Regions from separate parts of the Streptomyces sp. NPDC003691 genome, predicted to be linked through region 1. Evidence: riboswitches for the same ligand, from Rfam matches in the RefSeq annotation. Region 1 holds a riboswitch; each other region holds the start of a gene.
The links. A riboswitch is a leader RNA that binds a small molecule or an ion and turns the genes downstream of it on or off. The one in region 1 is predicted to bind cyclic di-AMP.
Positions count from the first base shown of each region.

Region 2: it holds a riboswitch for cyclic di-AMP, as region 1 does, so the genes downstream of both, ACWDR0_RS05660 (M23 family metallopeptidase) here and ACWDR0_RS14120 (transglycosylase family protein) in region 1, are expected to answer to the same signal.
Region 3: it holds a riboswitch for cyclic di-AMP, as region 1 does, so the genes downstream of both, ACWDR0_RS20805 (C40 family peptidase) here and ACWDR0_RS14120 (transglycosylase family protein) in region 1, are expected to answer to the same signal.
Region 4: it holds a riboswitch for cyclic di-AMP, as region 1 does, so the genes downstream of both, ACWDR0_RS27455 (M23 family metallopeptidase) here and ACWDR0_RS14120 (transglycosylase family protein) in region 1, are expected to answer to the same signal.

Region 1 is NZ_JBSFNQ010000023.1:50,079-54,280, reverse strand. It holds gene ACWDR0_RS14130 (cytochrome P450 family protein) at 1-945, shown strand, start outside; gene ACWDR0_RS14125 (transglycosylase family protein) at 1,041-2,051, shown strand; cyclic di-AMP (ydaO/yuaA leader) riboswitch at 2,340-2,517, shown strand; gene ACWDR0_RS14120 (transglycosylase family protein) at 2,521-3,225, shown strand; gene eno (phosphopyruvate hydratase) at 3,674-4,202, shown strand, end outside.
Region 2 is NZ_JBSFNQ010000007.1:94,767-98,968, reverse strand. It holds gene ACWDR0_RS05665 (M16 family metallopeptidase) at 1-1,270, shown strand, start outside; cyclic di-AMP (ydaO/yuaA leader) riboswitch at 1,548-1,710, shown strand; gene ACWDR0_RS05660 (M23 family metallopeptidase) at 1,724-2,545, shown strand; gene ACWDR0_RS05655 (GntR family transcriptional regulator) at 2,914-3,627, shown strand; gene ACWDR0_RS05650 (HPr family phosphocarrier protein) at 3,955-4,202, opposite strand, start outside.
Region 3 is NZ_JBSFNQ010000043.1:63,416-67,617, forward strand. It holds gene ACWDR0_RS20795 (ATP-dependent Clp protease proteolytic subunit) at 114-773, shown strand; gene ACWDR0_RS20800 (hypothetical protein) at 770-1,090, shown strand; cyclic di-AMP (ydaO/yuaA leader) riboswitch at 1,439-1,599, shown strand; gene ACWDR0_RS20805 (C40 family peptidase) at 1,603-2,082, shown strand; gene ACWDR0_RS20810 (ATP-binding protein) at 2,250-2,705, opposite strand; gene ACWDR0_RS20815 (8-amino-7-oxononanoate synthase) at 3,228-4,202, opposite strand, start outside.
Region 4 is NZ_JBSFNQ010000077.1:137-4,338, reverse strand. It holds gene ACWDR0_RS27470 (XRE family transcriptional regulator) at 1-436, shown strand, start outside; gene ACWDR0_RS27465 (DUF6126 family protein) at 536-715, shown strand; gene ACWDR0_RS27460 (tyrosine-protein phosphatase) at 882-1,694, opposite strand; cyclic di-AMP (ydaO/yuaA leader) riboswitch at 2,143-2,292, shown strand; gene ACWDR0_RS27455 (M23 family metallopeptidase) at 2,298-3,296, shown strand; gene ACWDR0_RS27450 (SGNH/GDSL hydrolase family protein) at 3,474-4,202, shown strand, end outside.

The DNA.
Region 1 (4,202 bases):
ACCCCGCGCCGGGTCGCCGCCTTCGAGCCGCGGGTGCAGGAGCTGACCGACCGGCTGATCGACGGCTTCGCGGCCCGCGGCAGCGCGGACCTGATCCACGAGTTCGCGTTCCCGCTGCCGATCTACGCGATCTGCGATCTGCTCGGGGTGCCGCCGGAGGACCAGGACGACCTCCGGGACTGGGCGGGCATGATGATCCGTCACGGCGGCGGCCCGCGCGGCGGTGTGGCCCGTGCCGTGAAGCGGATCCGCGGCTATCTCGCCGAGCTGATCCACCGCAAGCGGGAGCACCTCGGCGCCGAGGACACCGACGACGATCTGATCTCCGGTCTGATCCGGGCCAGCGACCACGGCGAGCACCTCACCGAGAACGAGGTGGTCGCGATGTGCTTCGTACTCCTCTTCGCCGGTTTCGAGACGACCATCAACCTGATCGGCAACGGGGTCCACGCGCTGCTGCGCCATCCGGAGCAGCGGGCACGGCTCCAGGAGTCCCTCGCCGCGGGGGAGACCGCGCTGCTGGCGACGGCCGTGGAGGAGCTGCTGCGCTACGACGGCCCGGTGGAGATGGCGACCTGGCGGTACGCCAGGGAGCCGCTGGCCATCGGCGGCCGGGAGATCGCGGCGGGCGATCCGGTGCTCGTGGTGCTGGCGGCGGCCGACCGGGACCCGGAGCGCTTCGACGGGCCGGATGTTCTGGACCTCGCGCGGCGTGACAATCAGCACCTCGGATACGGGCACGGCATCCATTACTGCCTGGGTGCGCCGCTGGCCCGGCTGGAGGGACAGACCGCGATCGCGACCCTGTTGCGCCGCCTTCCCGACCTGCGGCAGGCGGTGGATCATCACGATTTGCGCTGGCGCGGCGGCCTGATCATGCGTGGACTGCGCACCCTTCCGGTGGAGTTCACACCGACCGGAAATGACGCATCGTCATATTCGTGATCCTCGCGTGATCTCCGCTGCATCGACTTGTGACAAGCGTTCGAGTGCGGCTACGTTCACCCCCGTCTCAGCCGTCACGCGAAAGGCAGCACCGCATGCTCTCCGGGAATGGTCGACATCGCCGTCCTCGACAGGCACCGGCCCTGGTCGTCGCAGCGGGGGTGACGGGGTCCGCGATCGCGATCCCGCTCCTCGGCGCCACCTCGGCATCCGCCGCTGATTCCGCGGCCTGGGACCGGGTCGCGGAATGCGAGAGCGCAGGTCAGTGGACCGTCAACAACGGCAACGGCTACTACGGCGGGCTCCAGCTCTCCCTGGAGACCTGGGTGGCGTACGGCGGCAAGTCCTACGCCGACCGCCCCGACCTGGCCAGCCGCTCGCAGCAGATAGCCGTGGCGGAGAAGGTGCTCGCCGCCGAGGGCGCCAAGGCGTGGCCGTCCTGCGGGACGGTGTCGGGTCTCGGCGCGGCCGCGGGCTCCCCGGACGCCACGGCCGGCCCGGGCGGCGCCGACCCGGTGCCCGGCGGTCCGGCCGCCGGACGTACGGACGCGGCGAAGGGTGACGCCCCGGCCGACCCCCCGAAGGCCGGGGAGAAGGTGCCGGGCAGCTCCGTCACCCCGCCCGCCGGGCCGGTGGAGAAGAAGGAGGCGCCGGGCAAGCCCGCCGCCGACGGCACCGGCAAGCACCGCGGCGCCCCCGCGGCCGACGAGACCGCCCCGGCGGCCCCGTCGGGTACGGCCGGTACCGGCACGGGCGCCCCGAAGGACCCCGGGACCCCGGGCGTGGACACGGTCGACCCGTCCCGCGCCTCCGGCCCCGACCGCACCTCCCGGTCCGGCGAGGAGGTCCGTACCGATGCCCTGAACCAGGGCGATCAGGGCGGTACGGGCATTCCGGCCAAGACCGGCAGTGCGGACGGTACGGGTGAAGCCGGGCAGGCCGACGGCAGCTACACGGTCCGCTCCGGCGACAATCTCTGGGCTATCGCCGAGGAGAAGAAGGTCCCCGGCGGCTGGCCGGCGCTCTATGAGGCCAACAAGGAGGTCGTCGGTACTGATCCCGACCTCATCCTGCCTGGCCAGAGCCTTGATCTCCAGGCGAAGTAGCCCCCGGGGCACCGAAACTGACGCCCTATTTTGCTGGCATATGTCCGTTTCTGTGTAAGTGAGACATGAGTCTCTTCGCTCCGGGCGTTGCCCCCGCTCTTCCGGAATCCTGCATTCCGTGTGTCACCTGCGGAAATACCTGTTTCCGGAGGGGCGGGATGGGCGTTTTGACCCTGATGTTCCGTCTTTGAAGAACCGGGACGCCTGTGACTACGGTCTGGACCGCTCGCCAAAGCGGGCACCGCTGACCGTCACGCCGAATCCTGCCGTCGGTCGGGGGGAACAGTCGTCGCGAGAGCGCCGAAGGCAGGAGCGGGGGACCCAGGTTTGTGCCGGTCCCGTCCGCTGCCCGTGAGGGCGGTGGACACCCGGCTTGGGGTGAAGCCGTACGACGCGAGCCGTACGGCCGGGCACTCACTGCGCCCGAACCCGACAGCTCACCTCGCAGGCGTCGGTGAGGAGATCCACCATGCTGTTTTCCAGCAAGGGCAAGCACCGCCGCCCGTCCAAGGCCGCCCGCTTCGCCGCCTTCGCCGGCATCACCACCGCCGCCATCGCCGCCCCGATCATGGGCGCCACCTCCGCCTCCGCCGCCACGGCCGCCGAGTGGGACAAGGTCGCCCAGTGCGAGTCCGGCGGCAACTGGTCCATCAACACCGGCAACGGCTACTACGGCGGCCTCCAGTTCTCCAGCTCGACGTGGGCCGCCTTCGGTGGCACCCAGTACGCCTCGAACGCGCACCTGGCCTCCAAGGCCCAGCAGATCGCGATCGCCGAGAAGACCCTCGCGGGCCAGGGCAAGGGCGCCTGGCCGAAGTGCGGTGTCGGCCTCTCGAACACCCCGTACGGTGGTGCCGCCGCCGAGCAGGCCCCCGCGAAGCAGGAGCAGCCGAAGCAGCAGGCCCAGCCCGCGCAGCCGAAGCAGGAGCGTGCCGAGGCCCCGACCACCCGCTCCGAGCGCGCCGCGGCCCCGGCCCCGGTGAAGTCCCAGGCCCCGGCCAAGGGCTTCGAGAAGGGCGACGGCGAGTACGAGGTCAAGGCCGGCGACACGCTGAGCAGGATCGCCGACGCCGAGCAGGTCGAGGGCGGCTGGCAGAAGCTGTTCGAGCTGAACAAGGACATCGTCGACGACGCCGACGTCATCTTCCCGGGCCAGCTGCTCGACCTGAGCTGACCCCGCCGTCCGGATCCCGGGCCGGCCGCTCCCTGAGGGGGCGGCCCGCGCCCGGCCGCCCGGACCCGGGCCGGTCCTCCCCGGAATCGGCCCCTCCAGGACCCGGACCGCGGCTCCCCCCTGCGGTCCACCCCCCACGGGTCCGACCCCCCGCACCCCGGGCCGGCGCGCTTCCCCCGTACGCGCCGGTCCGGGGTTCCTGCTGCCCCCGCCGACTGCTCCGTACGGCCCCGGGAAAACACCTCCGTGCACCCGTCTGAGCGAACGGAGGCGCAGGTGAGAACCCTTACTCATCGGTAGGTAAGCGGCTTTTGCCCACCACCGCAGTTCTTCGCACTCTTTTTCGTCCCAGGGGGCGGGCATCGGCGGGCCGACGCCCCCCGTCCGGTTAGGCTCTTGGCGCAAGGCCCAAGAGACCCGCACCCCACGCGTCACATCCCAGAAGGAGATGCTCGTGCCGTCCATCGACGTCGTCGTAGCCCGGGAAATCCTCGACTCCCGGGGCAACCCCACGGTCGAGGTCGAGGTCGGCCTCGACGACGGGAGCACCGGCCGCGCCGCCGTGCCCTCCGGAGCCTCCACCGGCGCCTTCGAGGCCCTGGAGCTGCGCGACGGGGACCCGAACCGCTACCTCGGCAAGGGCGTCGAGAAGGCCGTCCTCGCCGTCATCGAGCAGATCGGCCCCGAGCTGGTCGGCTACGACGCCACCGAGCAGCGCCTGATCGACCAGGCGATGTTCGACCTGGACGCGACCCCCGACAAGTCGTCGCTGGGCGCCAACGCCATCCTCGGTGTCTCCCTCGCCGTGGCGCACGCCGCCTCCGAGGCCTCCGACCTGCCGCTCTTCCGCTACCTCGGCGGCCCGAACGCGCACCTGCTGCCCGTTCCGATGATGAACATCCTCAACGGCGGCTCCCACGCGGACTCCAACGTCGACATCCAGGAGTTCATGATCGCCCCGATCGGCGCGGAGTCCT
Region 2 (4,202 bases), on a different contig from region 1:
CTGCCACCGCCCCGGCCAGCAGGTCGTGGCCGTGGAGATCAACCTCGACGCCCCGCTCGGCGCCGAGCCCGAGGGCCTCGACGGCATTGCCACGATCATGGCCCGGGCCCTGTCCGAGGGCACCGACAAACGGTCCGCCGAGGAGTTCGCCGCCGAGCTGGAGCGCTGCGGGGCGACCCTTGACTCACACACCGACCACCCCGGTGTCCGGGTCTCCCTGGAGGTGCCGGTCTCCCGGCTGCCCAAGGCCCTCGGGCTGCTCGCCGAGGCGCTGCGCGCCCCCGCGTTCGACGACGGCGAGATCAAACGGCTGGTACGCAACCGGCTGGACGAGATCCCGCACGAGACGGCCAACCCCGGCCGCCGCGCCGCCAAGGAGCTGTACCGCAGCCTCTTCCCGGCCCCGCTGCGGATCTCCCGCCCCCGTCAGGGCACCGAGGAGACCGTGGCACGGATCGACTCCGCCGCCGTCCGGGCCTTCTACGGAGCGCATGTCCGGCCCGCGACCGCCACGGCGGTCGTCGTCGGCGATCTGACCGGCGTCGACCTCGACGCGCTGCTCGCCGAAACCCTCGGTACCTGGCAGGGCGACACCGCGGCGCCCCGCCCGCGGGAGGAGATCACCGCCGACGACACCGGCCGCGTGATCATCGTGGACCGGCCGGGCGCGGTCCAGACCCAGCTGCTGATCGGGCGGATCGGCGCCGACCGGCACGACCGGGTCTGGCCGGCCCAGGTGCTCGGCACCTACTGCCTCGGCGGCACCCTCACCTCCCGGCTGGACCGGGTGCTGCGCGAGGAGAAGGGGTACACGTACGGCGTCCGGGCCTTCGCCCAGGTGCTGTGCTCCGCCCCGGACGGCTCCGGCGCCGCGCTGCTGGGCATCAGCGGCTCGGTCGACACGCCCAACACCGGCCCGGCGCTGGCGGACCTCTGGCAGGTGCTGCGCACCCTCGCCGCCGAGGGCCTCACCGATGCCGAGCGCGATGTCGCCGTACAGAACCTGGTCGGGGTCGCCCCGCTGCGGTACGAGACGGCGGCCTCGGTCGCGGGCACCCTCGCCGACCAGGTGGAGCAGCACCTGCCCGACGGTTTCCAGGGCGAGTTGTACGCCCGGCTGGCGCAGACCGGCACGGTCGAGGCGACGGCCGCGGTCGTCAGCGCGTTCCCCGTCGACCGGCTGGTGACCGTGCTCGTCGGTGACGCCTCGGAGATCGCCGGTCCGGTCCGCGAGCTGGGCATCGGGGACGTGACCGTGGTCAAGGGCTGACGGAGTCTCCCTCAGCCGCTGGGTCCGGAGCGCCGGAGTCCCGGTGCTCCGGAGTTCCGGTGCTTCGTACGGCGTTGGCCGTACGGCGGAGCCCCGGGTGTTGCGCACGTCGCGCGGCGCCCGGGGCTCCGTGCCGTCAGATGTCCGTTTTGGTGGGAAGTTGACCGGCATGGGCTGTGGCATGAACAACAAAGAGGCCTGTTTGTTTGGTGATCGACATGCCGTCCGCCTAGCGTCGGTGCGGCTGTTCGCCGGCAGGCGCCGCAAACCGCGGCACGGACAGCCATCGCCGAGTCCCCGCCGGGCGCGAGCCCTGGGGAGCCGGGGACCCATGTCCCCACCGGGGTGAATCGGAGCCTCCGCAGCCCGCGGAGGAGCCGTAGGAGACCTTCCTCTCTCCGAACCCGTCAGCTAACCCGGTAGGCGAGAAGGAAGGAAAGGACCAGCCTCTTCATGGCGTTTGCCCGATCCAGCGGGAAGCACCGTGGCCCGAGCCGGATGACGCGCCGCAGCGCGAGCATCGCCGGGGCCGCGACCCTCGCCACCACCGGCGTCATCGGCACCCTCGCCGCCCCCGCGTTCGCCGCCGACGGCGACGGCCGGGACCGCGACGCCGACCCGGGCACCCTGAGCGCCGAGGACACGGGCACCCTGCAGATCCTCGCCGCCGAACAGCCGGGGCTCCAGCCGCTCTCCGCGTCCGACTCGCTCTCCGGCCAGGTCGCCGACCAGGCGCACGCCCAGAAGCAGCAGGCCGTGGCCCGCGCCCAGGCGGAGGCCGAGGCCAAGCGCGAGGCGGAGGCCCGGGCGAAGGCGGAGCGGGAGGCCCGGGAGCGCGCGGCCCGCGAGGCCGAGCGCAAGCTGCTCAACACCTACCAGGCCCCCGTCGCCGGTTCGCAGGTCACCACCTCGTACGAGGCGAACAGCGCGCTCTGGTCCTCGGGCACCCACACCGGCATCGACTTCCACGCCTCGATGGGCACCAAGATCGTCTCGGTGGGCGCGGGCACCGTCGTCGAGGCGGGCTGGGGCGGCGCGTACGGCTTCAACGTGGTCATCAAGATGCACGACGGTACGTACACGCAGTACGCGCACCTGTCGTCGGTCTCCGTCTCCGCGGGGCAGACCGTGATGCCCGGCCAGCAGATCGGCCGCGCGGGCTCCACCGGGAACTCCACCGGCGCCCACCTCCACTTCGAGGTCCGCACCGGCGCCGAGTACGGCTCGGACATCGACCCGGTCGCCTATCTGCGCGGCAAGGGCGTCAAGCTCTGACGGCTCCCTTCTCGCCTTCCGAACGCCCCGGCGCCCCGCGCCGGGGCGTCCGGCTTTTCCGGGCCGGGGCGCCACAGGGGCGGTCCCCGGGTGATCCGGGTATCCGGCGAATCCGGTTGGCCGGAAGATATCCACGGTTTATCGGGGGTGTCGGAATATCCGGCCCGCTGGCATAGAGTCGTACGGGAAATGCGGGCGAACGTGTCCCTCGCGTTTGTTCGCGTTCATCGGTGCACCCCGGCGTCCACCGGTGCTCGTCGGCTTCCACCGGTATTCGTCGGTGTTCGTCGGCGTGTGCCGGTGTTCATTGGTGTGCGCTGGTGTGCGTTGGTTCGTCGACACGTCCGGATCACAGCGGAGGTACGGGTATGCGGGTTCCCGCGCAATCGGTCTGCAGGGCGATTCGCGACGACATCGTCTCCGGGGTCTTCCCGCGCGGCGGCCGGCTGACGGAGGAGCAGCTCGCCCGGCGGTACGGGGTCTCCCGGGTACCGGTGCGGGAGGCGCTGCGGACCCTGGAGTCCGAGGGCTTCGTGACCACCCGGCGCCACGCCGGGGCGTGCGTGGCCGAACCGGACGAGCGGGAGGCCGCCGATCTGCTGGAGATCCGGGCCCTGCTGGAGCCGCTGGCGGCCGCCCGGGCCGCCCGGCACCGTACGGCGGGGCATCTGAAAGTACTGCGCGGGCTGGTGCGGCTGGGGCAGGAGCGGGCGGCCCGGGGCAGGGTGGGGGAGCTGCGGTCGCTGGACGACTGGTTCCACGAGACGCTCGCCCAGGCGTCCGCCGCCCCCGGGCTGATCGCCCTGCTGACGCCGCTGCGCCGAAAGATCGCCTGGATGTACGCGGTGGAGCCGGGGTTCCGCCGGCCGGTGGAGTCGTGGGCCGAGCACGGGGCGATCGTGGACGCGGTGGGCCGGCGGGACCCGGAGCGGGCGCGGGCCCTGGCGGCGGTGCACGCGGAGCGCGCGGCGGACGCGCACCGGCTGCGGTTCCCGGTGGGGCACGCGGCGCGCGCCGGGGTGCCGTACGCGGGGGTGGCGCCGGGCGCCGGTGAAGCGGGTTCCGGCAGCCGCCGCGGCTGAGCCCCGCGGCATCCGGCGGCCGCCGCTGAGACCGGCGGTATGCCGGGCCCCGCAACATTCCGTCAACACAAGACGCGATCGCATTTAACACGGCGGCGGTAGAAAGGGCGGGGGAGTTGCTTTTGTTTTCCCGGGCGCCGGGGCGCGTCCTTTTGCCGTTTTCTGTGCCGGATTTCCGGAGCGGATGCGGAGGCCCGTACGGATAGCGGGAAAGCGGTGGGGGCGGGCCGGGGAACAGAACAGGCGCCGATCCCCCGTCGGGGATCAGCGCCTGAATTCACGGGGCCGCGGAAGGCCGCGGCTGCCGGGCGGAGCCGGTGAGTCGGTTCAGACCGTCTCCGGAAGCTCCTCAAGACCCTCGGCGACGAGCTTGGCAAGCTTGTCCAGCGCGGCGTCGGCGCCGTCGGCGTCCGAGGCGAGGACGATCTCCTCGCCACCCTGGGCGCCCAGGCCCAGCACGGCGAGCATGGAGGCCGCGTTGACCGGGGAGCCGTCGGCCTTGGCGATCGTCACCGGAACGCCGGAGGCCGTGGCGGCACGGACGAAGATGGAAGCGGGGCGGGCGTGCAGGCCCT
Region 3 (4,202 bases), on a different contig from region 1:
TTCACCTCTCCTTCCAGTCGCTCGGCCACCATCTTCACTCTGTACGTCCTGTACATTTTTTACGGATGCGGGCCGGTGGCCGCCGCCCGCCCAGGCCCGAGGAGAGGTACGTCATGAACCGCCCCGTCGCCCGCCCCGCCGCCCGCTACGTGCTGCCGCAGTTCACCGAGCGCACCTCGCGGGGCACCCGCACCCTCGACCCGTACAGCAAGCTGCTGGAGGAGCGGATCGTCTTCCTCGGCACCCCGGTGGACGACACCGCGGCCAATGACGTGATCGCCCAGTTCCTGTATCTCGAATACGCCGACCCCGACCGGGACATCGCCCTCTACCTCAACTCCCCCGGCGGCTCCCCGAGCGCGATGCTGGCGATTCACGACACGATGCAGGCGGTGACCTGCGAGGTGGAAACCACCTGCCTCGGACAGGTCGCGGCGGCCGCGGCACTGCTGCTGGCGGCCGGGACCCCGGGCAAGCGGATGGCCCTTCCGGGCGCCCGGGTGGCGCTCCGCCAGCCCGCGCTGGACGAACCGGTGCGGGGCACGCCGTCCGATCTGGAGATCGAGGCGCGGGAACTGCTGCGGGTGCGCGCACTGACGGTGGATCTGCTGGCCGGGTACACGGGCCGGGAGCGGGACCGGGTCGCGGCCGATCTGGAGCGGGACCTGTTTCTCGACGCGGCGGGCGCCAGGGAGTACGGACTCGTGGACCATGTGATCGGCAGCCGCAAGGCCCGGGGAACCGCGGGCGCGCCCGCCGGCGGCCCGCGGTGACGCCGGCGGCACCGCGGCCCGAACAGCCGCCGCTCCCCGCGCTGACCCGCGCCGAGGCCGAGCTGATCGACGCCTATCTCGCCGTCGCCGATCTGGTCGGCCGGATCAACCCCACCCGCTCCGAGCACACCTACGGCGCGCTGCGCGCGGCCCAGGCCCTGGTGAGCCGGTCCGCCGAACTCCGGGACGCGCTGACCCTGATGCACCGGCGCGGGGAGAGCGAGCTGCACAACGCCACGCTTGCCCACGCACTGCGCGTCCTGGACGGCGAAAGGCGGACATTACGGGTCACGATTCCACCCGGCACTCCGCGCTGACGGTTCGCCGTCCACTCGTCAACCGCCGTTCGAGTGGGATATCACCTCCCTCAATCGGTGGAGCCGAACCCGCGGTAACACCTACCGTCGAGTTGCGACGGAACGACGATCCCTCTAGCGGAAAGTCCTACTCCCGCGCTGGTACGGGGCCCTGTGGCCGCCCTTTCCGGGCGTCGAGCCAGGGCGTGTTCATACGAACGGCGCATTCGTGTTGAAACTCACATATCGCCGTTTTGACTTCGAAATCCGGCAGTCGGTGGGTCAAGATCCCTGGGACGACAAGCCCCCGTCACCTCGGCGGGGCGGTCCGGGCGGACGCCGAGTCCTGCCGCCGTTCCGGACTACTGGTCGACAGAAGTGCATCGGCAGGAGTGGAGGACCCAGGCAGTACGGAACAGCCGGAGCGATCGATCCGGAGGTTCCTCGGGGTGAAGCCGCGTCAGCGGCCGGGCACCTTCGTCCGCCCGAACCCGACAGGTCATCCTTCACAGGCGGCTGACGAAGGGTTGCGCATGAATGCGCAGAAAAACGTCCCGTCCCTGCTCGGCCGGGCGGGCGCGGTGTCCGCTCTGACCGTCGCGGCACTCGGCGCCACGATGCTGGTGCCGGGCGGTACGCCCGAGGCACAGGCCGCTGCCACGGCGCACGCGGGGAAGGCTCTGAAGGTCGCCGCGTCCAAGAAGGGGGCTCCGTACAAGTACGGCGCGGCGGGCCCGTCCCGGTTCGACTGCTCGGGACTGACGGTCTACTCGTTCAAGAAGGCGGGCAAGAAGCTCCCGCGGACCGCTCAGCAGCAGTACAACAAGACCCGCAAGATCTCCGCGAAGTCGCGGAAGGCGGGCGACCTGGTGTTCTTCCACGGCGGCGGGGGTGTCTACCACGTGGGCATCTACGCCGGAAAGGGCAAGATCTGGCACTCGCCCAAGAAGGGGTCCTGGGTGAAGCTGGACAAGATCTGGAGCAAGAGCATCTCGTACGGCAGGGTTCGCTGACGGCCGGCAGAGCCGAGGCGGTGCCGGGGGCCCGGGACGGACGTCCCGGGCCCCCGGCCGTCCGTCACCCGCCCCCGGCACCGCGGTACGGTCCGCGGGGGCACCCGGCCCGGATCCCCGCGGCTGAAACCCCGGTCCTGCCTCCGGGCCCCTGCCGGAGCGGCCGCTCAGGGTCGGCCGGGGCCAGTCGGGGGTGCGGCGGCGGACGGGTTCCACGGCAGGGCGCTCCAGACCGTCTTGCCGCCCTCCGGCGTCGGAGTCACCGTCAGCCGGCCGCCGCTGTGGGCGGTGAGGCTGCGCACGATGACCATGCCCCGCCCGTTGTCCTGGCGGACGGCCGCGGGCAGCCGCTGCGGCCAGCGCGGATGGCTGTCCGTCACCCCGATCCGCAGTTCCTCGTCCCGCTCCAGCAGCAGGGTCACGGTGAAGGTGGGCGACTGGCCGAAGGTGTGCTGGACCGCGTTGGTGGTCAGCTCCGAGACGATCAGCCGGACGGTGTCCAGGGCGTCCGACTCCTCGGGCAGCCCCCACTCGGCGAGTACGCCCGTCACATGTCTGCGCGCCACCGACACCGAGGCCGGGTCGCTCGGCAGGGTGATCGAGCTCTCCAGGAGATCTGCCATGGCGACGCCGTCCTTTCCACCCGCGGCCGTGCTGTCCGAGTCGAAGCGGAGGCATGCGCGGACGGCCACGGCTCGCGCTGAGCGCCGGACTTCCCCATCCTCCCGCCGCAGGCACGATCCGCCAAGATCTGCGGACAACAGTCGCCCGAAGCGGTGAACTCTGCAACGCAAGACCGTTTTTAGCCATGCCGGGGCGCTTTGTCTACCCTCCGGCTGGACGGGACCGGCCTCCGGCCGGGCCGGGCAGGCGCTCCGGCCGGGCTCGGCGCCCTCTGCCGTCTCCCTCCGGCGGGCCGGAGCCTCCGGGCGTTCCCGGCCCGACGGCGGCCCCGTGCCCGGCCGGTTCCGGCCCTGGGCACATCCGGCGCGGGCGGGCGGCGGGGCCGTCGGGGCGCGGCCCGCCACCCGGACCCGTCCTCGGCCGGTTCCCGTACGTCCCGCTCCGGCCCGGAGTCTCACAGCCCGGAGTCCAACGGACCGGAGCGGGCCGCAGCAGGCCGGGCCGGAACCGCCCCGCGGCGGTCAGGGGGCGGGGTGGGACGCGCCCGGCGGGGCCGTGCGGACGACCGTCGCCACCGCCGCCGCGAGCTGTTCGTCCGTCAGGTCCGCACGGGCCGTCAGCCGCAGCCGGGAGATCCCGTCGGGCACGGACGGCGGCCGGAAGCAGCCCACCAGAAGCCCGGCCGAGCGGCAGTCCGCCGCCCAGCCCACGGCGGCCTCGGGTGAGGGCGCCCGTACCGACACCACGGCCGCGTCCGGCCGGGCGGCCGTCAGACCCGCCGCCGTCAGTCCGCCGTGCAGGGCTCTGGCGGCCGCCCGCACCCGCGCCGCGCGCTCCGGCTCGCGCGCCAGGATCCGCAGGGACTCCCGGGCCGCGCCGACCGCCGCCGGGGCCAGTCCGGTGTCGAAGATGAACGTCCGGGCGGTGTTCACCAGATGGCGGACGACCCGGGCCGGGCCCAGCACGGCACCGCCCTGGCTGCCCAGCGATTTGGAGAGCGTGACCGTGGCCACCACGCCCGGCGCGCCCGCGATCCCGGCGGCGTACGGGGTGCCGCGACCGCCCTCGCCGAGCACGCCGAGGCCGTGCGCGTCGTCCACCAGAAGCCCGGCGCCCCGCCCGGCCGCGATCCGGGCCAGCTCGGCGAGAGGCGCCGCGTCGCCGTCGACCGAGAAGACCGAGTCGGTGACGACCAGCGCCCGCTGCCCGGGACGGGCGTCGAGGATCTTCCGTACGGCGGACGGCTCGCCGTGGGCGGCGATCTCGGTCTCCGCCCGCGCCAGCCGGCAGCCGTCGACGATGGACGCATGGTTGGCCGCGTCCGAGACGATCAGCGCGCCGCGCCCGCTCAGCGCCGTGACGGCGGCCAGGTTCGCCGCATATCCGGACGCCAGCACGAGCGCCGCCTCGAAGCCGCAGTAGGCGGCCAGTTCGCGCTCGAAGTCGGCATGCAGCTCGGTGCTCCCCGTGACCAGCCGGGAGCCGGTGGAGCCCGC
Region 4 (4,202 bases), on a different contig from region 1:
GCAGCCCTCGCTGCCGATGCTGCTCGGCCTCGCCAGGATCTACGGTACGACAGTCGCCGAGCTGCTCGGCGAGTCCGCGCCCGAACACGACCCCGTGATCCGGGCCGGCAGCCGGGAGCCCTCCCAGGCCGACGGCTGGACGTACCACCAGGTCGGCAGCCCGGGACGGGCCATGCAGACGCTCCGCCTGATCGTGCCGTACGGCGCCCAGGGCGAGCTGGTCCGCCAGCACCCCGGCGAGGAGTGGCTCTACGTCCTGGACGGCCGGGTCCGGCTCGGCCTCGGCGACACCGTCCACGAGCTGGGCCCCGGCGACAGCGCCCACTACGACTCGCTGACCCCGCACCGGATCGCCGCCGCCACCCGCGACGGCGCCGAGATGATCTTCGTCCACACGCTGCTCCAGAGCCCCGACATCTTCCATCCGCACTTCTGAGGCCGGGCGCCCCCGCGGCGCCTCCCCGTCCGTGCAGATGCGATCCGGCCCCGTGCCGGAGGAAACCCGGCGCCCGCGCCGGAGAAAGCAGAGGCCGTCATGGTCGAGAACCCCACCGCGTCCGAAGGCACCCCGGCCCCCTCCGGCGGCGCCAAGGCCGCCAGGAACGAAGAGGGCAAGTTCCCGAAGGGCATCTGGATCCGGCTCTTCGCCTATCTGGTGGTCGGCCATGTCTTCGCCGGCTTCCTCTACCTCCTCTTCGAGGTCGGGGCGAAGTAACGGCCCCTCCGGGGGCGGGGCCGGCCGACCGGCCCCGTACCGCCCCCGGTCCGTGCCGCCCCCGGCCCCGTACCGGCGGATCCGGGCCGGTCCGGCCCGGGCGCGCCGCGGCTCCGGCGCCCGGTTCCCGGGGCGGCACCCCGGCCCGCGCGGCCGGTGCTCCCGGTCACTCCGTGCCGAGCAGCCTCTCCCGCAGCTTCTCCCGGGTCGCGCCGGAGAGGCCGAGCCCCTCGGAGAGATAGTGCTCGGTGCCGCCCCAGAGCGTGTCGACCGTCTCGAAGGCCGCGTGCAGATACTCCGAGCGCGCGTCGAACAGCGGGCTCAGCAGCTCCATCACCTCGGGCGACATCCCCTCGGGCGCGTCATCGGCCCGGCTCACCCGGTAGCGGCGGTGCGGATCGTTCGACTTCAGATAGTCCGCCTCGACGGCGTCCCGCTCCACCCCGACCGCCAGCAGGGTCACCGCGACGGACAGCCCCGCCCGGTCCTTCCCCGCCGCGCAGTGCATCAGCGCGGGGACACTGTCCCCGGCGATGGCGTGGAGCACCCGGCTGTGCTCGGCCGTCCGCCCGGAGATGATCGACCGGTACGCCTCCACCATCCGCTGCGCCCCCCGGCCCTCCGCCAGCATCGACCGCAGACGCTCCAGCCGGCCCTGCCGGACGACCTGCCAGAACTCGGCGCCGTCCGCCGGGTCGCTCAGCGGGAGGTTCAGGTTCCGCACGCCGGGCAGGGCCACGTCGGGGCCCTCCAGCCGGATATCGGCCGCGTTCCGGAAGTCGAAGACGGTGTGCAGCCCCAGCGTGGTCAGGAAGGCGGTGTCGCTTTCGGTGGCATGGGCCAGATGGCCGCTGCGGTAGAGCCGTCCGTACCGCACCGCCCGGCCGTCGGCCGTCGGCAGCCCGCCCACATCGCGGAAATTGCGGATCCCCGCGAGTTCGGGCTCGGTCGACGGGACCTGCGGCACCTGCTGCGTCACTACTGGCTCCCTGTGGAGTCACAGCCGCCGGCGCCGGTCGCCGACGGTGGCGTAAAGCCGACGATACGACATCGATTCCTCAGGCAATCATTCTGTCGGCCGTGACCTTCCGCCGGTTACGGCAAACCCTTGCCATCTGTCCGTAATGTCTCTCATGCCACTACATGCTCGCTTCATTGGAACTTGCCCTGTCTCGTTGGGAGATGGGGGACACTCATGAGCAGGATCACAATCGTGACGGTGTGTGGCGGTGGCCCCGGAGCGGGCCCGGAGGGGTATCCGGGTGCCCCGCGGGAGTTGACGGGGTGGTGCCCACGGAGGGTCACCGGCTCCGCCGGGCCCCAAGATCGGTGACGCCCACTGAGCCGAGGTATGGCTTGTTCCCGTCGTCATGGCCGGTTTACGGTCACCGCACTCCGGTCGGACCGCCGAATCCTGCCACCGTCCGGAACCATCACCCGAAGCACGTGGCAGGAGCGGGGGACCCAGGTAGTCCGCCGACCGGGAGACCGGCCGGCTCGGGGTGAAGTCGCCGTGCGCGACCGGGCACCTCCCGCCCGAACCCGACAGCTCACCTCGCAGGCGCCGGAGAGGAAACGCGCCATGCCCGGAAAGGGTAAGCACCGCCGTCCCAAGTCGACGGTCATCACTCGTGGAATCGTGGCCGCCGGTACCGGCGGAGCCGCCATCGCCCTGCCTCTGATGGGGGCCACCGGCGCCCACGCCGCCGAACGGACCGCTCCCGCGGCCCCGGCCGCCGCCGTCGCGGCCGCTCCGGCAACCGCCGCCGCGCAGCCCGCGGCCGCGAAGCCCGCCGGATCCGCCGTGTACACCGTGGTCACCGGCGACCATCTGTCCAAGATCGCCTTCGAGCAGGGCGTCGAGGGCGGCTGGCAGCAGCTGTACGCGGACAACCGGACCGCGGTCGGCGACGACCCGTCCCTGATCCACCCCGGCCTGAAGCTGGCCCTGGACGGCGAGGCCGCCCCCGCCGCCCCGGCCGGGAACGAGAACAAGGACAAGAGCACGGACACGGACACGGGCACGGAAGAGGCTCCGGCCGAGCGCGCCTCGCGCACCGAGTCCCGCGCCGCCGCCCCGGCCCCCGCCGAGAAGGCCGCTCCGGCTCCCGCGGAGAAGGCGGCCCCCGCGGCCGCCGAGTCCGAGCCGGCGCCCGCCGCCGAGACCGCCTCCGGCGCCTGGGCCGCCCCGCTGGCCGGTGCCCAGGTCACCACCCAGTACCGGGTCTCCGGCGCCATGTGGTCCAGCGGCTACCACACCGGTGTCGACTTCGCGGTGCCCACCGGCACCTCCGTCCGGTCGATCGGCCCCGGCACGGTCGTCTCCGCGGGCTGGGCCGGCGCGTACGGCAACGAGGTCGTCGTCCAGCACACCGACGGCACCTACTCGCAGTACGCCCACCTCTCCTCCCTCTCCGTCTCCGCGGGCCAGACGGTCACCGGCGGACAGCAGATCGGCCTCTCCGGCTCGACCGGCAACTCCAGCGGCCCGCATCTGCACCTGGAGGTCCGCACCGGACCGTCCTACGGCTCCGATATCGACCCCGTCGCGCATCTGCGCAGCCACGGCGTCTCCCTCTGATCCGTCAGGACCGCGGCCGGGGCACCCCGGCACTCCGAAATCCCCCGCGACACCCCGGTGTTGCGGGGGATTTCCGCGTATTCCCACCCGCCGCGGGGATCACGGTGTGATAGATCACGGTCCGTCAACCCCTCCCTACGGTCGCGTAGGTCACATCCGCGGAGAGAGGATGAATCCGTGGCAGACGATTCGAGAACATATGACCAAGGCGGAATCGGGTCGTACGCGGCGATCGGTGACAGTTTCACCGAGGGCGTGGGGGACCCCGGGCCCGACGGGGCGTACCTCGGCTGGGCGGACCGCTTCGCGGTCCTGCTCGCCGACCGCAGACCGGAGCACACCTTCCGGTACGCCAATCTCGCCGTACGCGGCAGACTCCTCGACCAGATCGTCGAGGAGCAGGTGCCCAGGGCGAAGGAACTCGCCCCGGACCTGGTGTCGTTCTGTGCCGGGGGCAATGACATCATCCGGCCCGGCAGCGACCCGGACGATGTGGCGGAGCGCTTCGAACGCGCCGTCGCCGAACTGACCGGCGCCGTCGGCACGGTCATGGTGACCACCGGATTCGACACCCGTGACGTGCCGGTGCTGCGCCATCTGCGCGGCAAGATCGCCACGTATACGGCGCATGTCCGGGCGATCGCCGACCGCTACGACTGCCCGGTGCTCGACCTGTGGTCCCTGCGCACCGTGCAGGACCGCCGGGCCTGGGACCCCGACCGGCTCCATCTGTCGGCCGAGGGGCACACCCGGGTCGCGCTGCGGGCCGCCCAGGTCCTGGGGCTGCCGGTACCGGCCGACCCGGACCAGCCGTGGCCGCCCCCGCCGGTGCGGGGCACCCTCGAAGTACGGCGCGACGATGTGCAGTGGGCGCGGGAGTACCTCGTGCCGTGGATCGGCCGGCGG